Regions from separate parts of the Streptomyces sp. NPDC057136 genome, predicted to be linked through region 1. Evidence: predicted binding sites of a transcription regulator. Region 1 holds the regulator's gene; the other holds the start of a gene.
What was found. Region 1 encodes HspR, which represses chaperone genes until heat shock. Its sites were predicted from a motif close to TTGAGNNNNNNNNNCTCAA; they were not measured.
Positions count from the first base shown of each region.

Region 2: the regulator HspR is predicted to act here: its motif matches at 4,067-4,085, upstream of lon (endopeptidase La).

Region 1 covers NZ_JBHUUV010000002.1:237,022-243,858, reverse strand. The annotation lists gene clpB (ATP-dependent chaperone ClpB) at 1-1,151, opposite strand, end outside; gene ACFT7S_RS03630 (pyridoxamine 5'-phosphate oxidase family protein) at 1,335-1,736, shown strand; gene ACFT7S_RS03625 ((2Fe-2S)-binding protein) at 1,835-2,155, opposite strand; gene ACFT7S_RS03620 (hypothetical protein) at 2,152-2,295, opposite strand; gene ACFT7S_RS03615 (helix-turn-helix transcriptional regulator) at 2,517-3,521, shown strand; gene ACFT7S_RS03610 (heat shock protein transcriptional repressor HspR) at 3,680-4,132, opposite strand; gene dnaJ (molecular chaperone DnaJ) at 4,134-5,318, opposite strand; gene grpE (nucleotide exchange factor GrpE) at 5,412-6,059, opposite strand; gene dnaK (molecular chaperone DnaK) at 6,056-6,837, opposite strand, start outside.
Region 2 covers NZ_JBHUUV010000003.1:294,482-301,318, reverse strand. The annotation lists gene ACFT7S_RS05730 (hypothetical protein) at 1-818, opposite strand, end outside; gene ACFT7S_RS05725 (ABC transporter ATP-binding protein) at 815-1,594, opposite strand; gene ACFT7S_RS05720 (zf-HC2 domain-containing protein) at 1,591-2,709, opposite strand; gene ACFT7S_RS05715 (RNA polymerase sigma factor) at 2,706-3,302, opposite strand; gene ACFT7S_RS05710 (isochorismatase family protein) at 3,352-3,936, opposite strand; gene lon (endopeptidase La) at 4,108-6,531, shown strand; gene ACFT7S_RS05700 (polysaccharide deacetylase family protein) at 6,636-6,837, opposite strand, start outside.

The DNA.
Region 1 (6,837 bases):
GTGATGTAGCGGTCGGACAGGGTCGCGGCGGCGACCAGCGCGGAGTCCGCGATGGAGACCTTGTGGTGCGCCTCGTACCGGCCCTTGAGCCCGCGCAGGATCGCGATGGTGTCCTCGACGGAGGGCTCGGCGACCAGGACCTGCTGGAAGCGGCGCTCCAGGGCGGGGTCCTTCTCGATCCGCTCGCGGTACTCGTCGAGGGTGGTCGCGCCGACCATGCGCAGTTCACCGCGGGCCAGCATCGGCTTGAGCATGTTGCCCGCGTCCATGGCGGAGTCCCCGCCGGCGCCGGCCCCGACCACGGTGTGCAGTTCGTCGATGAAGGTGATGATCTGGCCGTCACTCTCCTTGATCTCGGAGAGGACGGTCTTCAGCCGCTCCTCGAACTCGCCGCGGTACTTGGCGCCCGCGACCATCGCGCCGAGGTCGAGCGAGACGAGCCGCTTGTTCTTGAGGCTTTCGGGAACGTCGCCCTTGACGATGCGCTGGGCGAGTCCTTCGACGACGGCCGTCTTGCCGACGCCGGGCTCACCGATGAGCACGGGGTTGTTCTTCGTGCGCCGCGACAGCACCTGGACGACGCGACGGATCTCCTGGTCCCGGCCGATGACGGGGTCGAGCTTGCCTTCCCTGGCCGCGGCCGTGAAATCCGTACCGAACTTCTCCAGGGCCTTGTACTGACCCTCCGGGTCGGGTGTGGTCACCCGTCGCCCTCCCCTGCTCTTCTCGAACGCGTCCAGCAGCTTCTTCGCACTGGCACCCTGCTGAGTGAGGATCTCACCGGCGCGGCCGCCCTTCGCCGCGAGCCCGATCAGCAGGTGCTCGGTGGAGAGGTAGTCGTCGCCGAGCTCCTTCGCGCGCTGCGCGGCGTCGGCGATGACGGCGAGGAGCTCGCGGTTGGGCTGCGGGGGCGCGACGGTGGAACCGGTGACGCTGGGCTGTGCCCCGAGAAGCCGTTCTGCCTCGGCGCGTACGGCCACCTGGTCGGCGTCGACGGCGGCCAGCAGGTCGGTGATGTTCTCGTTGTCCTCGCCCGCGAGCAGCGCGAGCAGCAGGTGCCCGGGAGTCAGATCCGGATGCCCGTCCTTCACGGCCCGGTTACTGGCCGCGTTGAGGGCGTCCCGGCTCTTGTTGGTCAGCTCGGCGTCCACGTGCGCTCTCTCCTCCGTGCGATGGGCGGTATGTCGTTAACACTGACATGGTCAACGTGCACAAAGTTGAGCGTACTCCGCTCAAGCCGAAATCGGGACCACTGCCGGGCCCGTTTCGAGTGAACCGTCCACCATGCGCCCCCGCCACCGCACCACGACATCCCGGCTGCCTAGGCTTGGGCCATGCCCGATGTACGCAACCCCAGCCCCGAGTACCTCGCCTTCTGGCGCGAGCGCCACGTCTGCACGCTGACGACGCTCCGCCCGGACGGCACCCCGCACGTGGTGCCCGTCGGCGTGACGTACGACCCCGAGGCCGGTCTCGCACGTGTCATCACCAGCAAGAGCAGCCGCAAGGTCGCCAACATCCTGGCCGCGGCGCCGGGAGAGGCACGGGTCGCGGTCTGCCAGATGCACAAGGCGCGCTGGGCGACGCTGGAGGGCGTGGCGACGATCCGCACGGAGCAGGAGGACGTCGACGACGCGGTACGCCGCTACACGGAACGCTACGAGCGCACGCCGAGGCCCAACCCCGAACGGGTCGTCATCGAGATCGCCCTGAACCGGGCGCTCGGCAGGGCCTGAGCCGGCCCGGGGCAGCACAGCGGCGCCATCGTGTTCAGGTCACGATGGCGCCGCTGTGTGGGGGGAGCGCCTGAACGATATGGAACGACGGGGGTCGCTCAGGCACTGCGGGGGGTGGCGGAGATGGCTTCAGGTTCGAACAGCTCATGGTCCCGCTGATCGAGATTGACGAAGATCATGCCGTACCTCACGGCACAGCGGACCGGTTGCGGAGCCCCGCGGGGCCGACGGAGGCAGCGATAGGCACGGACATCCTCGCCCTCTTCCATCACGACGACGATCGGCTCACCGAACAGAGTGACCATCAACGAGTCGCCACGACGGGGGAGTGCCGTGAGCAGATCGATGAAGTGCCACCCGGAGCGATAGGCCGTGGCCATCTCGCGCCGGAAGGTGCGGTCGTCCGGCGGGGTGGTCATGCGCCGGTCTCGTTCTTCGGCGCGATGTCCCATGCCAGGTCGGGCGGTACCGCAGCATTGGTGGGCTCATCGGTCGTCCTGGCCGGTGCGCTGTCCCACGCCAGATCCGGCGGCGGCGCAGCCTGAGCGTAGGAGTCCACCGCCCCCACGGACCCACCTCCCCAAGCCGGACCCAGGGCACTCATCGCCCCGAATGTCAGCCCGGCGGAGAAGGCCGCGGCAAGCACCGAGCGAAGCATTTTGTTACCCATAGTTGGCTTCGTCCTCACTTCCAAGGTTTCCTCTCCCCCGCATGACAAGACGATTGCTCATCCAGGCACGTCAATGCCACAGAACCGATGCATCATGTTCCTGCTGATGCATGTTCCTGGGGGGTGGAGAATTGACCACAAGTAGAACAAACGTGACACATCCACACCCTGTCAGTTCCCTGTGCGACGAGGGAGCGCGGCTGTACGCCAGCGCACTCAGCGTAGGCAAGATCGCGCGGACCGAGGTAGACCTCGCTCCGTGCCTGCTGGAGTTCGCCCTACTGCACCCCGACCCCGATGACCCGACCTGGCTCCGTCCCGTACCGCCTTCCGCGGCCCTCACCCAGCGGCTCCACCCCATCGAACGGGAGATCCAGGACCGCCGGCGCCTTTCGGTGGAGCTCACCGAAGCCTTCGAGCCGTTCATGGCCATCAGCGCCCAGACGCCGCCGATCACTCATGCGATCACTGTGCTCGAAGGCATCGACCGCATCAACGCGTCCATCGAACTCGCCCTGACCGAGTGCCGGTCGGAAGTCCTCACGATCCAGCCGGGCGGCGGACGCAGCGAAGACGCGCTCAACACCGCACTGGAACGCGGCAGCATGCTCACGGAACGCGGCGTGAGCATGCGCACGCTCTACCAGCACACCGTCCGCCACAGCCACGGGACACTCAACTACGCGGCACGCATGGCGGAAGGGAAGGTGGAGATACGCACGCTCGAAGAGCTCATAGAACGCCTCATGATCTTCGATCACACGGTCGCCTTCATACCCGCCACCGACGACCGTCGCGTGGCCCTGGAACTGAGGCACCCCGGCATCGTCGAATACCTCGTCAAGGTCTTCGACCAGTTCTGGCAACGCGCCGTCCCCCTGCAGGAACCGATCCCGTACGACCCCAGCCCCTCGGGCATCTCCGGCGTACAGCACTCCATCGCCAAACTGCTCATCGAGGGCCACGTCGACGAGGCCATCGCCCGCCGGCTGGGAATGAATGTACGCACATGCCGCTCCCACATCGCCAAGCTCAGCACAGCACTCGGCAGCAACAGCCGCGCCCAACTCGGCTACCTGATCGCCCGGTCAGGAATCCTGGATCAGGATTCCTGACCGTCCGGCACCCATGATCCCCACCCCGGAGCCGGAAGGCGCGACCGCGCAACGGGGCGGTCGGTGGCCACGGGCCTCTCGTGCGTGACAGCGGACGCAACTAGGGCCTCTCGCTCGGATCATGCCGGGCTCGCGGGGCCTGATCCAAACGAAAGACCCTAGTCCGTAGCCCGCTTGGGCTTGGGACGCCACACCACCAGCGCGCTCGCCTGCTGCACGTCCTGGTACGGGACCAGGTCGCGGCGGTAGGAGGCGTGTACCTGGGCCTCGCGTTGCTGCATGGCCACCGCCGCCCCGTCGACCGCCGTGGAGAGTTCGGCGACGCGCTGCTGGAGCGCGGCGACCTGGTTCTCCAGCTCGATGATGCGCTTGATGCCGGCCAGGTTGATTCCCTCGTCCTGCGACAACTGCTGCACCGTGCGCAGAAGTTCGATGTCGCGGGCCGAGTAGCGCCTGCCGCGCCCGGCGGTGCGGTCCGGAGAGACCAGGCCGAGGCGGTCGTACTGGCGCAGCGTCTGCGGGTGCAGGCCCGAGAGCTGGGCCGCGATCGAGATCACGTACACCGGTGATTCGTCGGTCAGCTGGTACGGATTACGTCGACGGCCGTCCATCTCAAGCTCCCTTCGCAGCCTGGAACAGCTCCGCCCGCGGGTCCTCCTCCGCGGTCGCCTTCCGGTATGCCTCCAGTGCCTCCCGGGCCTCGGGTGCGAGGTCCTTGGGCACCGCGACCTCCACGGTGACCAGAAGGTCGCCGCGGGTGCCGTCCTTGCGGACCGCACCCTTGCCGCGGGCGCGCATCGTACGCCCGTTGGGGGTGCCGGCCGGAAGTTTCAGGGTGACCGCGAGGCCGCCGAGCGTCGGGACCTTCACCTCGCCGCCGAGCGCCGCCTCCGTGAAGGCGATCGGCACGGTGACCGTGAGGTTGTCGCCCTTGCGGCCGAAGACGGGGTGGGCGTCGACGTGGACGACGACATACAGATCGCCGGCCGGTCCGCCGCGTTCGCCCGGGCTGCCCTTACCGCGCAGCCGGATGCGCTGGCCGTCCAGGACGCCCGCCGGAATCCTGACCTGCATGGTGCGTGCCGACTTCGCCCGTCCGCTGCCTTTGCAGACCTCGCAGGGGTCCTCGGCGATGAGGCCGCGGCCCTTGCAGTCCACGCAGGGATCGGTGAGCGAGAAGCCGCCGCCGCTGCCGCGCGACACCTGTCCGGTGCCGACGCAGGTCGGGCAGACCCTCGGGGTGCCGTTCCTGTCACCGGTGCCCGAACACGCCTTGCAGGGTGCCTGGCTGGACATCCGCAGCGGGACCGTGGCCCCGTCGACCGCCTCGGTGAAGCTGAGCGTCACCTCGGACTCGATGTCCTGGCCGCGCCGGGGCTGGACACGGGTGCCCGCACCGCCGCGGTTGAAGAGGCCGCCGAAGACGTCTCCCAGACCGCCGCCGCCGAACCCTCCGGCGCCGCCGGCCTGGCCGCCGCCCGGGGTACCTCCGAAGAGGTCGCCCAGGTCGAAGTTGAAGTTGCCCCCCGCGCCACCGGGACCGGCCCGGTAGCCTCCGTTGCCGAAGAGAGCGCGGGCTTCGTCGTACTCCTTGCGCTTCTTGCTGTCGCCGAGGATGTCGTTCGCCTCGGAGATCTCCTTGAAGCGCTCCTCCGCCTTGGCGTCACCCTTGTTGGCGTCCGGGTGGAACTCGCGGGCGAGCTTCCGGTACGCCTTCTTGACCTCGGCGTCGGTGGCGTCCTTGGGGACGCCGAGAACCTTGTAGTAGTCCTTCTCGACGAAGTCCTTCGTGCTCATCGACGTCCCTCCTTCCGGACGATCGGCCGAGGAGCCGGCCCTGAGGCCGGGCTCCTGGCCGGTCGGTGTGCACCGAGGTGGTCGGACTGAATGTCAGACCTCCTCCGTGCCACCGCTCTCCTCGTCGTCTGTCTTCTCTTCCTTCGCCGCTGCCGGCGTCGCGCCGGGCTGCGGCTCGGCCACGGCCACCCGCGCGGGGCGGATGGTGCGCTCGCCGATGCGATACCCCGGCTGCAGGATCGCCACGCAGGTGTCCTCGGTGACGTCCGGCGCGTACGAGTGCATCAGGGCCTCGTGGATCGTCGGGTCGAAGGGCTCGCCCTCCTTGCCGAACTGCTGGAGGCCCAGCTTCGCGACGACCATCTCCAGCGATTCGGCCACCGACTTGAAGCCGCCGACCAGCTCGCCGTGTTCCCGCGCGCGGCCGACGTCGTCGAGCACGGGCAGGAGCTCGGACAGGAGACCCGCGACTGCGATCTCCTTGACCGTGACCCGGTCCCGCTCGACGCGGCGGCGGTAGTTCTGGTACTCGGCCTGGAGCCGCTGGAGGTCGCCCGTGCGCTCACCGAGCGCGGTGCGGACCTGGTCCAGCTGTGCCGTCAGACCGACTGTCTGTACTGAGTCCCCGGCCGGGGACGCCTCCTCCGGAGAGGGGGTGGCGTCCTTCGGCTCAGCTCCGTCAGGGGTGGCGCCGGAGGGGACGTCAGGCTTCTCCTCGAAGCCCGGAGTCTCCTCGGTCACACCGCACCGCCCTTGGTGTCCTTCTCGTCGTCGACGATCTCGGCGTCGACGACGTCGTCACCGTCGGCCTGACCGGCGCCCGGCGCGTCCGCACCCGGCGTCGCACCCTCGGCCTGGGCGTTGGCGTACATCGCCTGGCCCAGCTTCTGGGAGACGGCCGCGACCTTCTCGGTGGCGGTACGGATCTCGGCGGTGTCCTCGCCCTTGAGCTTTTCCTTCAGCTCGGTGAGGGACTCCTCGACCTCCGTCTTGACGTCGGCCGGAACCTTGTCCTCGTTGTCCTTGAGGAACTTCTCCGTCTGGTAGACGAGCTGCTCGCCCTGGTTACGGGACTCGGCGGCCTCGCGACGACGGTGGTCCTCGTCCGCGTACTGCTCGGCCTCTTCGCGCATCCGGTTGACCTCGTCCTTCGGCAGCGAGGAGCCACCGGTGACGGTCATCTTCTGCTCCTTGCCGGTGCCGAGGTCCTTGGCAGCGACGTGCATGATGCCGTTGGCGTCGATGTCGAACGCGACCTCGATCTGCGGCACACCACGCGGGGCCGGCGGCAGACCGGTGAGCTCGAACATTCCGAGCTTCTTGTTGTACGCCGCGATCTCGCGCTCGCCCTGGTAGACCTGGATCTGCACGGACGGCTGGTTGTCCTCGGCCGTCGTGAAGATCTCGGAGCGCTTGGTCGGGATGGTCGTGTTGCGCTCGATGAGCTTCGTCATGATGCCGCCCTTGGTTTCGATACCAAGCGACAGCGGCGTGACGTCGAGGAGCAGAACGTCCTTGA
Region 2 (6,837 bases), on a different contig from region 1:
AGCCGCGCCGCCACAGGGTCGTCCCGGAACAGGTCGGGGCCGGTGTGCACGATCAGCGGCGCCACCGACGCGGCCACCGCGAGCGGTACGACGGCGAGGAACCGGTGCCGGGCCGCGTGCCCCAGCACCAGGGCGAGCGTCAGCCCGCCGAGCCAGGCCGCCATGACCGGCCCGAACCACCACACGGGGACCCCGAACGGAATCTGCTCGGCGGGGCTCAGGAACCGGACATCGGAGTAGACGTACGAAGGGGCGCCCAGGGAGACGTACGCGACCGCCGCGACGACCGGCGCGGTCAGCCGCCACCGGCACACCCGCCCGGCCACGAAGCCCAGGAACGCCGCGCACACCAGGAAGCAGACATCCGCGAGGACGACCGTGAGCGAAGGGCCGCCCGCGCCGGTGTACGGCCAGGTCGCCGCGAACGTCCCGGCCAGGGCGACGAGATACCCGGCGACCGCCCACACGGCGATGGGCGCGGCGGCCGTCACCAGCCGCGCCAGCCGGCTGCGGGGGACGGACAGCCACAGGCCGTCGGTCCGGCGCCGGTGCTCGCGACCGCCCTGCCAGCAGCCCGCGGCGGCCGTGAGCGGGCCGGTGAGCAGGGTGGCGCCGGAGTGCAGCAGGCTCTGCGTCTCGCCCCAGCTCCCCTGCCACTGGTCCGCCTTGGCGGCCATGGTCACGAGGAGGGTGAGGGCGACGGCCGGCCCGGTCCAGGGGGCGAAGCCCCGCCGGAACTCGGCGCCGAGAGCGGCACGCACGGGGTGTCCGGCCGGCCGGCTCCGGGTGCCGTCCGGCGGGCTCAGTACGTCCGTCATCGGGCGGCCACCGCCGAGCGGTGTGCCCGCAGCGCCGCCGTGTAGCCGCGCTCGATGGGATTGGCGTCGGGGCCGCCCGGCTCCACCGCCTCGCCGCCCAGCCCGACGAGCTCGGCGGTCGTGCCCCGGTAGGCGACCCGGCCGTCCTCGATCAGCGTCACATCGGTGCACGCGGCGGCGACGTCCTCGACCAGGTGGGTGGAGACGATCACGGTGGCTGTGCGCCCCAACTCCCTCAGCAGCGCCCGGAACTCGACCCGCTGTTCCGGGTCGAGGCCGGCGGTCGGCTCGTCGAGCAGCAGCAGGTCCGGTTCGTTGACGATCGCCTGCGCGATGCCGACCCGGCGGATCATGCCGCCCGACAGGGTCTTCACCTTGGCGTCGATCCGGTCCGCCAGGCCGACGCGTTCCACGGCGCGTTCCACGGCAGTGGGGGTGACCGCGCCGTCCATCTCCTTGAGCCAGGCGACGTACCCGACGAACTCGCGGACCGTGAAGCCCGGGTAGTACCCGAACTCCTGGGGCAGATAGCCGAGTCTGCGCCGCACCGTCGCGCGGTTGCGGTGGCCCGACGCGTCACCGACGTCGTGGCCCAGCAGCTCCACCTGCCCCCCGGCGGGTGGTGCCACTGTGGCCAGCACGCGGATCAGCGAGGTCTTGCCCGCGCCGTTCGGCCCGAGTAGGCCGTGTACGCCCGCCGCGAAGGCGAGGTCGACGGCGTCGAGCGCGGTCTTCTTGCGGTGCCGGACGGTCAGTCCGGTGACCCTTGCACTCACGACGTCTCCAGATGGTCGAAGGATCTGCGGCGTACGGCGAGAACCGCCGCGCACGCCAGCGCACCGGCTGCCCAGCAGCCCTGGACGCCGGGCCCGGAGAAGTACGGGGCGGCCTCGGCGGCCAGCGCGGAGGGGCCCCGGGGCGAGGCGCCGACGGTGGGAAGGGCGACGGCGAAGGCCCAGCCGGCGGCGACGGCCGCGGCGCCCGCCCGGCAGCCGACGTACGAACCGAGGGCGAGGGCCGCGAGTGTGAGCGCCAGCCCGGGCAGTAGCCACGCCACGGCGCCGGGCCCGCTTACCGCCGCGGGCAGCGCGGCCCCGGCGAGCGTCAGCGCCGGGATGCTCGCCCCGAGCACCGCGGCGGTCCTGGTCAGCAGCAGCCGCAGCCCGCCGGCGGGGGTGGAGGCGGTGACCTCGTGCAGGGGGTCGGCGTGCCGCCCGTACGAGACGAAGACCCCCGCGAGCGGCAGTACGGGCGCGACGACGAGAAGCAACGGCCGGACCGCCCCGCCGAGCCCCGCCCCGTACGCCAGGGCGAGGGCCCCCGAGGCCACCAGGACGAGCGCCAGCAGCCAGGGTCCGCGCAGGGCCGGCCCGGCGGCCCAGAGCACACGGGCGAGGGGCGATCCGGGCCTGGCGCCGAGAATGCGGGCGGCCCGGTCGCCGGCCCCGACCCGGCGCGCACGGGCGGCCGGGGAGCCCGCCCCGGCCAAGTGCGCCCGGGTGACGGGCGCGCCTGCCCGGCCCCGGAGCCTGCGGGCCGCCCCGGCTCGGACCCCTGCCCAGCGAGCACCGATGCCCGCAGTGCCCACCCCGGTCCGGCGCCGCCCGTCGGCCGCGGAGCCCGCCTCGTCACGGAGCGCCCGCCAGGGCCGCCGGACCGGCGCCCGGACCATCGCCCCCTGCGGCACCGCCGCCAGTACGTCCGCCCGGATGTCCGCCAGGACCGCGCCCATGCCGTCCCGGGTCCTGACCGCCGACGACACCCGCGCCGCGCAGTTCCCGCACGCCTCGACGTGCTTCTCCAGGGACCAGGCGTCCGTCTCCGCCGCCATGCCGGCCGCGTACCGGGTGGCGAGTTCCTCTTCCACGTGCCACGCATGCGTACGCCTCATGCCGTACCTCCCAGCGGATCGCGGTCCGAGGCCAACAGGTCCAGGGCTGCGCGCAGTTCACGTCTGGCGCGCATGGCCCGTGTCTTGACGGTGCCCTCCGGTATGCCGAGCAGCCGGGCGGTCTCGCGGGTCGTCAGGCCGTCGATGACCGTCGCCCGCAGGACCTCCCGCAGCTCGGGGGAGATCCGGTCGAGGGCGGTGCCGACATCGCCGTACTCCAGTCCGGCCAGCACCCGTTCCTCTGCGGAGGGCACCGCGGTGTCCCACCCGGTGTCCCCGGACCCGGACCGTGCCGCTCTGGCCCCCGCCCGTTGCGCGTCGACCAGGCGGCGGGCCGCGATCACCCACAGCCAGCCACCGACCTTCGCGCCCCGGTGTGATCCGGCGGACTGCCAGGCCGTCACGAACGTGTCCTGCAGTACCTCCCGTACGGTCTCCGCGTCCCCGCACCGCCGGCTCAGCCGGGCATGGAGCCAGCCCGCGTGCCGGTCGTAGAGCGCGCCGAGTGCGCTCGCGTCGCCTTGAGCGACGGCGCGCAGCAGCGCGCCGTCCTCGTCGTCCCCATCGGCCCCCGAAGGGCGCAGCAGCCTCACATCTGCTCTATCGACGGCCGGACCGTGTCCGGTTCACCGGCCCGGCGATTCAGTGGGTCAGTGAAGGCAGGGGCGCGAACGCCACGTCCGCGGCGCGCGCGGTGACCTCGGCCTCGTTGCTGATGGCCCAGGCGGCCACCCGCGACGCCGCGGCCGCCGGGATCTCCTCGCTGATTCCGGGGGCCGCGGGAATGTTGTGCGTCGCGTGGGCGTCGTACGGGAGGACAACTCGATAACCACGTGCCAGGGCCCCGCGAGCCGTGGCCTGGACGCACATCTCGGACATCAGGCCGCAGACGACGAGTCCCCGCACTCCGCGGTCGGCCAGCAGGCCGCCCAGCGAGGTCCCCTCGAAGCCGTCGTCCCTGGACTTGCGGACGACGAACTCACCGGTGCCGGCCTCGACGGGGAGGTGGAGCTCCCAGCCGGGCGTGTGGGGCTCGTCGCCCGCTCCGGCGGACCCGTCGTTCTGAATGTGGACGACGAGCGCCCCGCCCGCACGGGCCCGTGCGATCAGGTCGGTCGTCCGGTCAAGGAGCAGGGCCGCTCCGGGGACCGCACCCGCCCCCGTGACGGAGGTGGACTGCACGTCCACCACGAGAAGGGCCTGGAGGGGAGAGCCGGAAAGCGTCATGGCGCCATCATCGCGATCCGGCCCCGCGCCCTTCCACGCGATTTCCGGCCGTGGAGCTGCACAGACCGGCCCCGGATGGTGATCGCTGAGGGCGAACAGACCCTGGGGAACATTCGGCCGCTCAGGAGCATTGAGTCCACATAGCTCAACTTGACTGCCGAAGGGGAGATCATGGCTACGGAGTCCAAGGCGTTCACACCGATCGATCTGCCTGTGCTGCCGCTCGACGACGAGGTAGTGCTGCCCGGAATGGTGGTGCCGCTGGATCTGTCGGACACGGAGGTACGGGCTGCCGTGGAGGCCGCGCAGGCCGCCGCGCGTGCCGGTGGCGGCAAGCCCGAGGTGCTGCTCGTCCCGCGTATCGACGGGACCTACACGGGGACCGGCGTCCTCGGCACCGTCGAGCAGGTCGGCCGGCTCTCGGACGGAGACCCGGGTGCGCTCATCCGGGCCCGTGACCGGGTGCGGATCGGTGCCGGGACCAGTGGGCCCGGCGGAGCGCTGTGGGTGGAGGGGACCAAGGTCGACGTGCTCGTCCCGGACCCCCTGCCCGGCTCCGCCGTGGAACTGGTCACGGAGTACAAGGCACTCGCCACCAGCTGGCTGAAGAAGCGCGGCGCCTGGCAGGTCGTGGACCGGGTGCAGCAGATCGAGGACATTTCCGCGCTCGCCGACAATTCCGGTTACTCACCTTTCCTGACCACCGCCCAGAAGGTGCAACTCCTGGAGACCGCCGACGCGGTCGCCCGGCTGAAGCTCGCCATCCAGTGGCTCGGCGAACACCTCGCCGAGCAGGATGTGGCCGAGTCCATCGCCAAGGACGTCCAGGAAGGCGTCGACAAGCAGCAGCGCGAATTCCTGCTGCGGCGCCAGCTCGACGCCGTACGCAAGGAGCTCTCCGAGCTCAACGGCGACCCGGAGGACGAGTCCGACGACTACCGGACCCGCGTCGAAGCCGCCGACCTTCCCCAGCACGTCCGCGAGGCCGCGCTCAAGGAGGTCGACAAGCTGGAGCGCTCCTCCGACCAGAGCCCCGAGGGCTCCTGGATCAGGACCTGGCTCGACACCGTCCTCGAACTGCCGTGGACCGAGCGGACCGAGGACGCGTACGACATCCCCGGCGCCCAGCGCGTTCTCGACGCCGAGCACGCGGGCCTCGAGGACGTGAAGGAGCGGATCACCGAGTACCTGGCGGTGCGCAAGCGGCGCGCCGACCGGGGGCTGGGGGTCGTCGGCGGCCGCCGCGGCGGCGCCGTGCTCGCGCTGGTCGGTCCTCCTGGAGTGGGAAAAACCTCGCTCGGTGAATCCGTCGCGCACTCCATGGGCCGTAAGTTCGTCCGCGTCGCGCTCGGCGGTGTCCGGGACGAGGCGGAGATCAGGGGCCACCGGCGTACGTACGTGGGCGCCCTGCCCGGACGTATCGTCCGCGCCATCAAGGAGGCCGGTTCGATGAACCCGGTCATCCTGCTCGACGAGATCGACAAGGTCGGCTCGGACTTCCGGGGCGACCCGGCCGCCGCCCTCCTGGAGGTCCTCGACCCGGCGCAGAACCACACCTTCCGCGACCACTACCTGGAGGTCGAACTCGACCTCAGCGACGTCGTCTTCCTGGCGACGGCCAATGTGCTCGACGCCATCCCGGAGGCCCTGCTCGACCGCATGGAGCTGGTCAGGCTGGACGGCTACACCGAGGACGAGAAGGTCGTCATCGCCCGCGACCACCTGCTCCCCCGCCAGCTGGAGCGGGCAGGTCTGGAGAAGGAAGAGGTCACGCTCGACGAGTCCGCGCTGCGCAAGTTGGCCGGCGAGTACACCCGCGAAGCCGGCGTCCGCAACCTGGAGCGGGCCGTCGCCCGGCTGCTCCGCAAGGTCGCGGCCCAGCACGAACTGGGCGACCGTGAGCTGCCGTTCACCGTCACCGACGAGGATCTGCGGGGCCTGATCGGACGCCCGCACCACGTGCCCGAGTCCGCGCAGGACCCGGCCGAGCGCCGCACCGCGGTGCCGGGTGTGGCCACCGGACTCGCGGTGACCGGCGCGGGTGGCGACGTGCTGTTCGTCGAGGCCTCGCTGGCCGACCCGGAGACCGGGGCGTCCGGACTGACCCTGACGGGTCAGCTCGGTGACGTGATGAAGGAGTCCGCGCAGATCGCGCTGAGCTTCCTGCGGTCGCACGGTGCCGAGCTGGAGCTGCCGGTCGCGGACCTGAAGGACCGCGGGGTGCACATCCACTTCCCGGCGGGTGCGGTGCCCAAGGACGGTCCGAGCGCCGGAATCACGATGACGACGGCGCTGGCCTCGCTGCTGTCCGGCCGGCAGGTCCGTACGGATGTGGCGATGACCGGTGAGGTGTCGCTGACCGGACGGGTGCTGCCGATCGGCGGCCTGAAGCAGAAGCTGCTGGCCGCGCACCGCGCCGGGATCACCACCGTGGTGATCCCCAAGCGGAACGAGGCCGACCTGGACGACGTACCGGCCGAGGTGCTCGACGGTCTGGAGGTCCACCCGGTGACGGACGTCCGCCAGGTGCTGGAGATCGCCCTCGCCCCGGCCGCGGCCGGGCTCCGGGAGCAGAGGGCCCCGGCCGCGGCGTGAGTGTCATGCAGTGACGGGCGTGGCATGACGTGCACGGCCGGTACGGACGGCCCGTTCTCCCCGATGGGGAGGGCGGGCCGTTCCGCTCAGGACCTGTCCGGCGCCTACGGGCGGTAGATCGTGCCGGGCACCGGCTCCGCCGGGGCCATCAGCTGGGGGACCGTCACGAAGGTGTAGCCGCGCTTCTTCAGTGCGTCGATGATGCCCGGCACCGCGGGCACGGTGCCCTTGTAGATGTCGTGCAACAGGATGATGCCGTCTTTGCCCGCCTGGTCGAGTATCCGCTTCTTGATCAGCGCGGAGTCG